Regions from separate parts of the Peribacillus sp. JNUCC41 genome, predicted to be linked through region 2. Evidence: predicted binding sites of a transcription regulator. Region 2 holds the regulator's gene; each other region holds the start of a gene.

Region 1 (3,178 bases), 1.2 Mb from region 2:
AGATTTAGATGATGTATATATGTGGATTGGGCCAAACCTTCATCTTGTTCAATACCCAGTTAGAAGGGGGGAACTTTACAACCAAGTAGTGGTGTTCAAAAGTTCTCAATACACGGAAGAAAATGAAAAAACTGATCAATGGGGAACCCCGGAAGAAATGGACAGTGTATTTGCCGGAACATGTGAGCTTGTTCAGAATGCGATTTCATTCATTCAAAGGCAACGCCGCTGGCCGATGTATGACCGGTTACCAATTGATAATTGGACTAAAGGAAGGGTTACGCTTACGGGCGATGCGGCACATCCAATGCTTCAATACTTGGCTCAAGGGGCTTGCCAGGCTTTAGAAGATGCAGCTTATTTGTCGGATATGCTTCATAAGCATGGAAATGACATTGAACAGGCATTTTTGGAATATCAAGAGGAACGCATTCCGCGTACAGCTAATGTTCAAACGAGTGCAAGAATGTGGGGGGAAATCATCCACAATACGACCGATGCAGGTATTCTGCTCAGGGATACGATCCTTGCAGGTCGCACGGATAAAGATTTCCAATTCGTCGATGAATTTCATGGTTATAATAAAACGGCCGTAAAAGCATAAGCCGTTTTGTTTCATCCAAATCAGGGATTTTATACATTTTACAAATGAGTCTTCTATCGCTTGTGTTTTATAAGCTGCATTTGCGGCTCGTGGAATGAATAGGCAAACTGTTTTGTACGATCTTGATTTATTTCAACTTGAAGGCGTCATTGATACGCTCGTGTTCCCTATGAACGATTTTCTTTTCAAATCTCTGCTTATTCGCACTGGCTTTCACATGTGTGGAAATGAAAGAGAAGTCAATGGCAGCCGCCATTAAACGAACCAAATGGTTTGCGGGAAAAGCGAGTCCTGGGGAGACCCCGCAGGCGCAAAGGCGCCGAGGAGGCTCCCGGACCGCCCGCGGAAAGCGAGTGCCTGGAGTGGAAATCAACGTTTAAATGTACAAACCCTAAAACAAACTGTAGACAAACTCGATTTCCATCGAGTTTGTCTACAGTTTGTGCCTTTCTTCTATTTGAAGAAAGGTTTTTTCCGTTTATCCTCCATACCTACTGCATTTTTTATAACTTTCCTTTACATGGGGAAAATTAGAAGTATAATGAAATTATAAAGGTCAAAGTTGGTCAAACCGAATGGTGATTCGTTCATGATGTAGATGAATGGGAGGTTTTAAGATGGATATTAATAAAATGACGGAGAGAACCCAACAGGCGTTCATTGTCGGCCAGGAACTAGCCAAAGATAGAGGGAATCCCGAGTTGACGGAGCTGCATTTATTAAAGGTCTTAATGGAACAGGATGAAAGTTTATTAATCAGGATTTTATCGGAATCTGGTAAACCGATGAATCTATTTGATATAGAGCTAAATAAGGAACTGGATCGATTACCGGAAGTGAGCGGGAGTGTTTCCCAGGTTTACATGTCAACCTCCTTACAGCAAATTTTGTCAGCTGCCGAAAAGGAAATGCAAATGTGGGAGGATGAATATTTATCTGTCGAACATATACTGCTTGCGTCGTTGCAGGTCAATAAAACAAATGTAAACAGGCTTTTTTCAACATATGGAATTGATTATGATAAAGCAAAACGGGTTATAAACGATATAAGGGGGAATCAGCGAGTGACTAGTCAAAATCCTGAAAGCACTTATGAAGTACTGAAAAAATACGGCAGAGATCTCGTTGCTGAGGTTAAGTCGGGGAAGGTCGATCCAGTAATTGGCCGAGATACGGAAATCCGTAACGTCATCCGAATCCTTTCACGTAAAACGAAAAATAATCCTGTATTGATTGGAGAACCTGGAGTAGGTAAAACAGCGATTGTCGAGGGGCTGGCACAAAGGATCGTCAGGAAGGATGTACCGGAAGGTTTAAAGGATAAGACCGTTTTTTCGCTAGATATGAGCGCACTTGTCGCAGGGGCCAAATTCCGCGGTGAATTTGAGGAACGCCTAAAAGCGGTGTTGAGTGAGATCAAGAAGAGTGACGGTAAAATTCTTTTATTCATTGATGAATTACACACAATTGTCGGTGCAGGAAGAACGGATGGCGCACTTGATGCCGGAAATATGTTAAAGCCGATGCTTGCGCGCGGTGAGCTGCATTGTATCGGTGCAACTACCCTTGATGAATATCGGCAATATATTGAAAAGGATCCGGCTCTTGAGCGCCGTTTCCAACAGGTTCTGGTTCCCGAACCGGATGTGGAAGATACGATTTCAATTCTGCGGGGATTAAAGGAACGGTTTGAAATTCACCATGGCGTCAGGATACATGATCGGGCAATCGTTGCGGCCTCCGTCCTTTCGAACCGTTATATAACGGAGCGGTTTTTACCGGATAAAGCGATAGATCTTGTGGATGAAGCATGTGCGATGATCCGTATGGAAATCGACTCAATGCCATCCGAGCTGGATGAAATCACGAGAAAAGTCATGCAACTTGAAATTGAAGAAGCGGCCTTGAAAAATGAGGAGGACCCACAAAGCAAGGCAAGGCTGGAAGTACTTCAAAAAGAACTATCAGAACTTCAGGATCAAGCGAATAGCATGAAATCCAAGTGGCAAATGGAGAAATCAGCACTTCAAAAGGTGCAGGACAAACGTGAAGAGCTTGAGAAACTGCGTCATGAACTGGAACAGGCTGAGAATGACTATGACCTTAACCGGGCAGCCGAACTTCGGCATGGAAGGATTCCGCAGCTTCAAAAAGAATTGGAAACAATGGAAGACGAATTGGAAAAGGAAAAAAAGGAATCACGATTGCTTCGCCAGGAAGTGACGGAGGAGGAAATTGCCTCGATTGTTGCAAGGTGGACCGGAATACCGATAAGCAAGCTGGTGGAAAGTGAAAGGGAGAAACTGCTTCGCCTATCTGATATCCTGCATGAACGCGTAATAGGTCAAGGAGAAGCGGTGGAACTCGTATCCGATGCCGTTTTAAGAGCAAGGGCGGGAATTAAAGATCCAAATAGACCAATCGGTTCATTCATTTTTCTTGGGCCGACCGGTGTTGGTAAAACCGAATTGGTAAAAGCTTTGGCAGAAACGTTATTCGATAGTGAGGAACATATGATTCGAATCGATATGTCGGAATATATGGAGAAACATTCAGTGTCCCGCCTTGTTGGTG
Region 2 (3,178 bases):
TGAAGCCCTTAACCCTGTTCCCACATTAGTCGGACAACTTGTTAGGTATCCTCTTTCCTCATCATATGCATAGTCTATGGATTCTTCAATCCAATCGTCAAGAACATTTGCAATCTTTAATGTTTCCTTTAGCTGCAGCCCCGACATTAAACATTGAATACGGAGATGATCCTCTTCGTTTATCATGATACTTATTTCTTCATTTTCCGAAAGGAGACATGCGCTTTTCGCTGAATCTTCAACTAAATGGGGACTTATTAAATGCTTTTCAACGAGAACGCGCTTTTCAAGTGGCTGTAATTGGTCGATTTCTAAAAGTTCCAGTTTTCCAATCTCCGGGGTTACTTCTTCTTCGATCCTTTTTTTGACCAATTCAATGATTTTTTTAGCTTCTTCGTTAGAAAAGGAGGTTGGGAAGGTAAAGTCTTTAAAATTCCTGGCCAGCCGAATCCGCGAACTCAATACAATATCGATTTCCGGCCCTTCGGCACTCATCCAGGAACTCAGGGCGTTTTCTACAAACTTTTCCAAGCTCATAATTCCTCGCCTCCCTCTTGCGCTTCATACCTTTTTTCAAGGGAACGAACCTTATCTCTTACCTCTGCCGCTTTCTCAAACTCCTCTTGATCAATGTGGACCTTTAAAACTTCTTTTAAATCCAAAATTTGCTTTCGAAGATATATGCTGCCACCAATCCTTTTTGGAATTTTCCCTATATGTGCTGTATTGCCGCTGTGAACCCTCTTTAAAATGGGATTTAACTGTTCATTGAACGTTTTATAACATTCGGCACAGCCAAACTTACCAATATGGACAAACTCTTTATAAGATCGATGACAATGCGGGCAACGCCTCTCTTCCGTTTTGGGAAATGCATTTGCCTTTGTCTGTTGAATATTCGACTCCATATTCAACAATCCTGCTAATAAATTATTTATTGAAAAACCAGGTCCACCTGCATCCATAAACATTTCACCTTTTTCTTGGGCACATTTCTCACAAATCATGACTTCTGTCTTTTTTCCATTGATGATTTTGGTGAAGTGCAGGGTAGCAGGCCTTTGATGACATTCTTGGCAAATCAACGTTCATCACCTCTGCCAGTTTCATTTATATTTTAAAGTCGTAAGCATCGCAGTTAAAATTCTTGCCCTAAGCTCATCGCGGTCAGGTAGGTCGATATAAATCACCGATCTATCTATGACACTCATCATTATCTTTGCTTCTCTTTCATTAATGACGTCTTCATTCATCAGCCTTGAAATTACTCCTTCAGCCATCGATTGGGTTACCCTTGAACCAATAAGCGATAATAATTGGTTGATAAGTTGCACGGAATCCTGTGATTCGACTTTCATGATGCGTATATAACCGCCGCCACCACGCTTACTCTCCACAACATAACCTCTCTCGATGGTAAACCTGGTATTGATTACGTAATTGATTTGAGAAGGAACACACTGAAATTTATCTGCTATTTCACTTCTTTTAATCTCTAAGATATCTTTTTGACTTATTTCAAGTACTTGCTTCAAATAAGTTTCGATAACATCAGATATGTTTCTCACTCAGCCTCCTCCATTCTGACTTTGACTATATTTGACTATTATTATACAAGGAATAATGCATTTTGCAACTTAAACGCACTTTCTTTTTCTGTATTATCCATTTTCTCCAAATTATATGTAGTTACATACCCCATTGAACATTAAAATTGAAATATCTTACATAAATACCCTAAAAAGATAAATACAAAACCTGATATTTTCTTCTCTCTTAAGGTTTCACCACTTTTAAATTAGGCCCAATTCAAATAAGGCCAGCCCTATGCTGGCCCTGAAAATAAAAAACCTTTTTTTTAATCACGAACAACAAAAAAAGACCAGCCGGATGGCTGATCTTTTTAAATGGCTTGGCGGCGTCCTACTCTCACAGGGGGAAACCCCCAACTACCATCGGCGCTGAAGAGCTTAACTGCCGTGTTCGGAATGGGAACGGGTGTGACCTCTTCGCTATCGCCACCAAACATAAAAGGAACGTTGTTCCTTCAAAACTAGATAATAAGAAGGTATTTCATTTTTTAAAAAGCGTTGGTTAAGTCCTCGATCTATTAGTATCAGTCAGCTCCACATGTCGCCACGCTTCCACCTCTGACCTATCAACCTGATCATCTTTCAGGGATCTTACTAGCTTGCGCCATGGGAAATCTCATCTTGAGGGGGGCTTCATGCTTAGATGCTTTCAGCACTTATCCCGTCCGCACGTAGCTACCCAGCTATGCCTTTGGCAAGACAACTGGTACACCAGCGGTGCGTCCATCCCGGTCCTCTCGTACTAAGGACAGCTCCTCTCAAATTTCCTGCGCCCGCGACGGATAGGGACCGAACTGTCTCACGACGTTCTGAACCCAGCTCGCGTACCGCTTTAATGGGCGAACAGCCCAACCCTTGGGACCGACTACAGCCCCAGGATGCGATGAGCCGACATCGAGGTGCCAAACCTCCCCGTCGATGTGGACTCTTGGGGGAGATAAGCCTGTTATCCCCGGGGTAGCTTTTATCCGTTGAGCGATGGCCCTTCCATGCGGAACCACCGGATCACTAAGCCCGACTTTCGTCCCTGCTCGACTTGTAGGTCTCGCAGTCAAGCTCCCTTGTGCCTTTACACTCTACGAATGATTTCCAACCATTCTGAGGGAACCTTTGGGCGCCTCCGTTACTCTTTAGGAGGCGACCGCCCCAGTCAAACTGCCCACCTGACACTGTCTCCCACCCCGATAAGGGGCGCGGGTTAGAATTTCAATACAGCCAGGGTAGTATCCCACCAACGCCTCCACCGAAGCTAGCGCTCCGGCTTCTCAGGCTCCTACCTATCCTGTACAAGCTGTACCAAAATTCAATATCAGGCTGCAGTAAAGCTCCACGGGGTCTTTCCGTCCTGTCGCGGGTAACCTGCATCTTCACAGGTACTATAATTTCACCGAGTCTCTCGTTGAGACAGTGCCCAGATCGTTACACCTTTCGTGCGGGTCGGAACTTACCCGACAAGGAATTTCGCTACCTTAGGACCGTTATAGTTACGGCCGCCGTTTACTGGGGCTTCGGTTCAAAGCTTCGCTTGCGCTAACCTCTCCCCTTAACCTTCCAGCACCGGGCAGGTGTCAGCCCCTATACTTCGC
Region 3 (3,178 bases), 440 kb from region 2:
CTCCCCTTCTGCTTTCACCTGAAGCAAAAGGCATTCTTGAAGGTTTCTCGCCCCAATGCCATGCGGCTCGAGTTCCTGTAAGAACGAGAGACTCTCTTCCAAAGCGGCCGGAGATATGCCTGGGACGCATATATCATCCAGCTGTGTCCTTAAGTAACCGTTTTCATCAAGGTTATGAATTAATAGCAGCATTGCCTTCTGCTGCTCACCTGAAAACTGCTGGTGATTCACCTGGGACATGATATGCTGTTCAAGCGATAAAGTATCTTCACTGATCTGTTCAATCCAATAGTTGGCATCATACGTATTTTTAAGAGTCCGTTTACCCTTTTTCCGGTCAAAAGTTGGCTGAAATAAAGAAGCTGTTGGCTGATCTATGGACAGTAATGGATTCTCCACCATTTTATTTTCTAAAAAAGCCGATAGCTCCTGCGAGGAGTATTGCAGCAATGTAATAGCTTGCATAAGCTCCTGGGTCATTGCCATCTTTAATGTTTGCTGTTGAAAAAGTCCTGCCTTCATATTCATACTCATCGATTCATCCCTCCCCCACTCCATTTTACATTATCAGGAGAAAATTCTACACAAAAACCCATGAAAACGCTTACGATTTTTTTCTGAATAGTTTATTTGTTTTAAATACTATATGTTAGAAATGCAAATTTAACAACTACTTTTATTGAAAAATCACCATTTTTCAATAGTGCGGGCGAATATTTTCAAGACGGGAATGACATTACAGGATTCGATGGAATATTACGGAAAACGAGTGAATTCGCCAAAAATCTCGGGGAACCGCTTAAAAATGCCCAATAAAAAATCCCCCACTTTATTAAGCAGAAGATTGGTAATGCCCTCGGCAGGAATCGAACCTGCATTTCAAGCTTCGGAGGCTTGCGTTCTATCCGTTGCACTACGAGGGCGTAACAGAAAATATTTTTTCAACAGACTTCATTATATGATAGAATCCCCTTCTTTGCAAGGGTTATCAGGTTTAAAACTTTGACTTTTGGGTATTATGGGTAATATGGAAATTCATCCCTGTACGGCATAATAGATAAAGTAATCTATCGGGAAGGAGCCTTAGCCAGAAAATTGTCGAACAAATTATTCATTATAGGATTTGTTTTGTTTGACCTAAATTGACCAAAAAGTGTATCATACATACATAAAGAATTTAAATGATTCTCTTAATCGAAGGAGGAAATGAACATGAATTTAATTCCTACAGTTATCGAACAAACAAGTCGTGGGGAGCGCGCCTACGATATTTACTCCCGTTTATTAAAAGACCGGATCATTATGCTAGGAAGTGCAATTGACGATAATGTTTCCAACTCTATTGTTGCTCAATTACTATTTTTAGAAGCGGAAAATCCTGAAAAAGATATCACTCTATACATCAACAGCCCTGGCGGAAGCATCACTTCCGGTATGGCCATTTACGATACTATGCAATATATCAAACCAAATGTATCCACAGTATGCATCGGTATGGCCGCTTCCATGGGCGCTTTCCTATTGGCTGCTGGCGAAAAAGGCAAACGTTATGCGTTGCCAAACAGTGAAGTCATGATTCACCAACCGCTTGGAGGAGCTCAAGGTCAAGCTACGGAAATTGAAATTGCTGCCCGCCGTATCCTTCACTTGAAAGATAAACTGAACCAAATCCTGGCAGAACGCACTGGTCAACCTATTGAAGTCCTTCAAAGAGATACGGAGCGTGATAACTTCATGACTTCCGAAAGAGCTCTTGAATATGGCTTGATTGACAAAGTCATCACGCGCAGCATCCTTGATGACAAAAAAGACTCTAAATGATTATGCAACAAAAGGCTCCGGAGATCGCCTCAAGCGACTTCCGGAGCCTTTTTTACATGATAAAAGAAAAGGATGCACCTTTAGGCATCCTTTTCTTTTAACCTTCTTGCTGAACGAACTCTTCCAATGCCTCTAACGCTTCTTTTTCATCGCGTCCTTCGACAATCAACTTCACGGACACGCCAGAACTGATGGCAAGGCTCATTAACCCCATTATACTTTTTGCATTCACTTTCTTTCCTTCTTTTTCAAGAAAAACATCTGAATGAAAGCGGTTAGCTTCTTGTACAAAAAGAGCCGCCGGCCGCGCTTGCAAACCCGTCTTCAATTTAACCTCAACTTGTTTTTCCACCATCTTGATCTCCCCTGTTAGCTTTATTTTTTCGCAGCAATAGCCTCTCCCCCACGGAGTCTGTCAGCTATTTCATCAATCTTTCGTAATCGGTGATTAATCCCGGACTTACTGATGGTTCCCCCGGATACCATTTCCCCAAGTTCCTTTAAGGTTATATCCTGAAACGCTATCCTAAGCTCCGCAATTTCCCGAAGCTTATCCGGTAATATGCTTAGCCCTACCGTATCCTCAATATAATGGATATTTTCGACCTGGCGCAATGAGGCCCCGATCGTTTTGTTCAAATTGGCTGTTTCACAATTCACAAGCCGATTCACTGAATTACGCATATCACGGACAATCCGTACATCCTCGAACCTTAATAAAGCTGAATGGGCGCCAACTATGCTTAAAAACTCGGCAATTTTTTCGGCTTCTTTCAAATAAATGATGTACCCTTTCTTGCGTTCAAGTGTCTTGGCTTTCAAGCCAAACTTATTCATTAGCTCACATAGGGCATCATTGTGCTCTTTATAAAGTGAGAAAATCTCGAGGTGATAGGAAGACGTTTCCGGATTATTTACCGAACCCCCCGCAAGGAATGCACCTCTCAGATAAGAACGCTTACAGCATTTCTTCCCAACAATAGTATCGGATATATCATGGAGAATTTCAAAGCCATCGCCTAAAATTTCCAAATCGGTTAAAACCCGCTGCCCTCCGGATGACATCCTTACAATATATACATTATTCTTTTTAAGCTTCATCTTTTTACGGACCAACAGCTCGACCTGGACCTCATAACTTTTTTTCAGCAGCGTATAAATCCTTCTGGCAATCGCAGCATTTTCAGTTTGAATATCCACAACAAGCTTCCGATTAGAAAATGAAAGGGATCCGTTCATCCGGATAAGCGCACACAATTCCGCCTTACCGCAGCAATCCTTTCCCTCTAATGTAGTAAGCTCTTTTTTCGTTTCTGAAGCAAAAGACATCCATTTCACCCCCAATCGAACGCAGGTA

Evidence for each region. The regulator CtsR, encoded in region 2, represses protease genes until heat stress. The targets are predictions, from matches to a motif close to ATGGTCAATAAAGGTCAAACA.
Region 1: a site for CtsR is predicted at 1,157-1,177, ahead of clpB (ATP-dependent chaperone ClpB). Genes of this name have one in related genera too.
Region 3: a site for CtsR is predicted at 1,130-1,150, ahead of clpP (ATP-dependent Clp endopeptidase proteolytic subunit ClpP). Genes of this name have one in related genera too.

Annotation. Positions count from the first base shown of each region.
Region 1 is NZ_CP062163.1:3,091,058-3,094,235, forward strand. It holds gene JNUCC41_RS15025 (FAD-dependent monooxygenase) at 1-604, shown strand, start outside; gene clpB (ATP-dependent chaperone ClpB) at 1,222-3,178, shown strand, end outside.
Region 2 is NZ_CP062163.1:1,914,753-1,917,930, reverse strand. It holds gene JNUCC41_RS09515 (protein-arginine kinase McsB) at 1-537, opposite strand, end outside; gene JNUCC41_RS09510 (protein-arginine kinase activator protein McsA) at 534-1,085, opposite strand; gene JNUCC41_RS09505 (CtsR family transcriptional regulator) at 1,107-1,568, opposite strand; rRNA gene rrf (5S ribosomal RNA) at 1,911-2,026, opposite strand; rRNA gene JNUCC41_RS09495 (23S ribosomal RNA) at 2,091-3,178, opposite strand, start outside.
Region 3 is NZ_CP062163.1:1,472,680-1,475,857, forward strand. It holds gene rpoN (RNA polymerase factor sigma-54) at 1-534, opposite strand, end outside; tRNA gene JNUCC41_RS07375 (tRNA-Arg) at 852-923, opposite strand; gene clpP (ATP-dependent Clp endopeptidase proteolytic subunit ClpP) at 1,213-1,821, shown strand; gene JNUCC41_RS07385 (HPr family phosphocarrier protein) at 1,919-2,176, opposite strand; gene whiA (DNA-binding protein WhiA) at 2,197-3,150, opposite strand.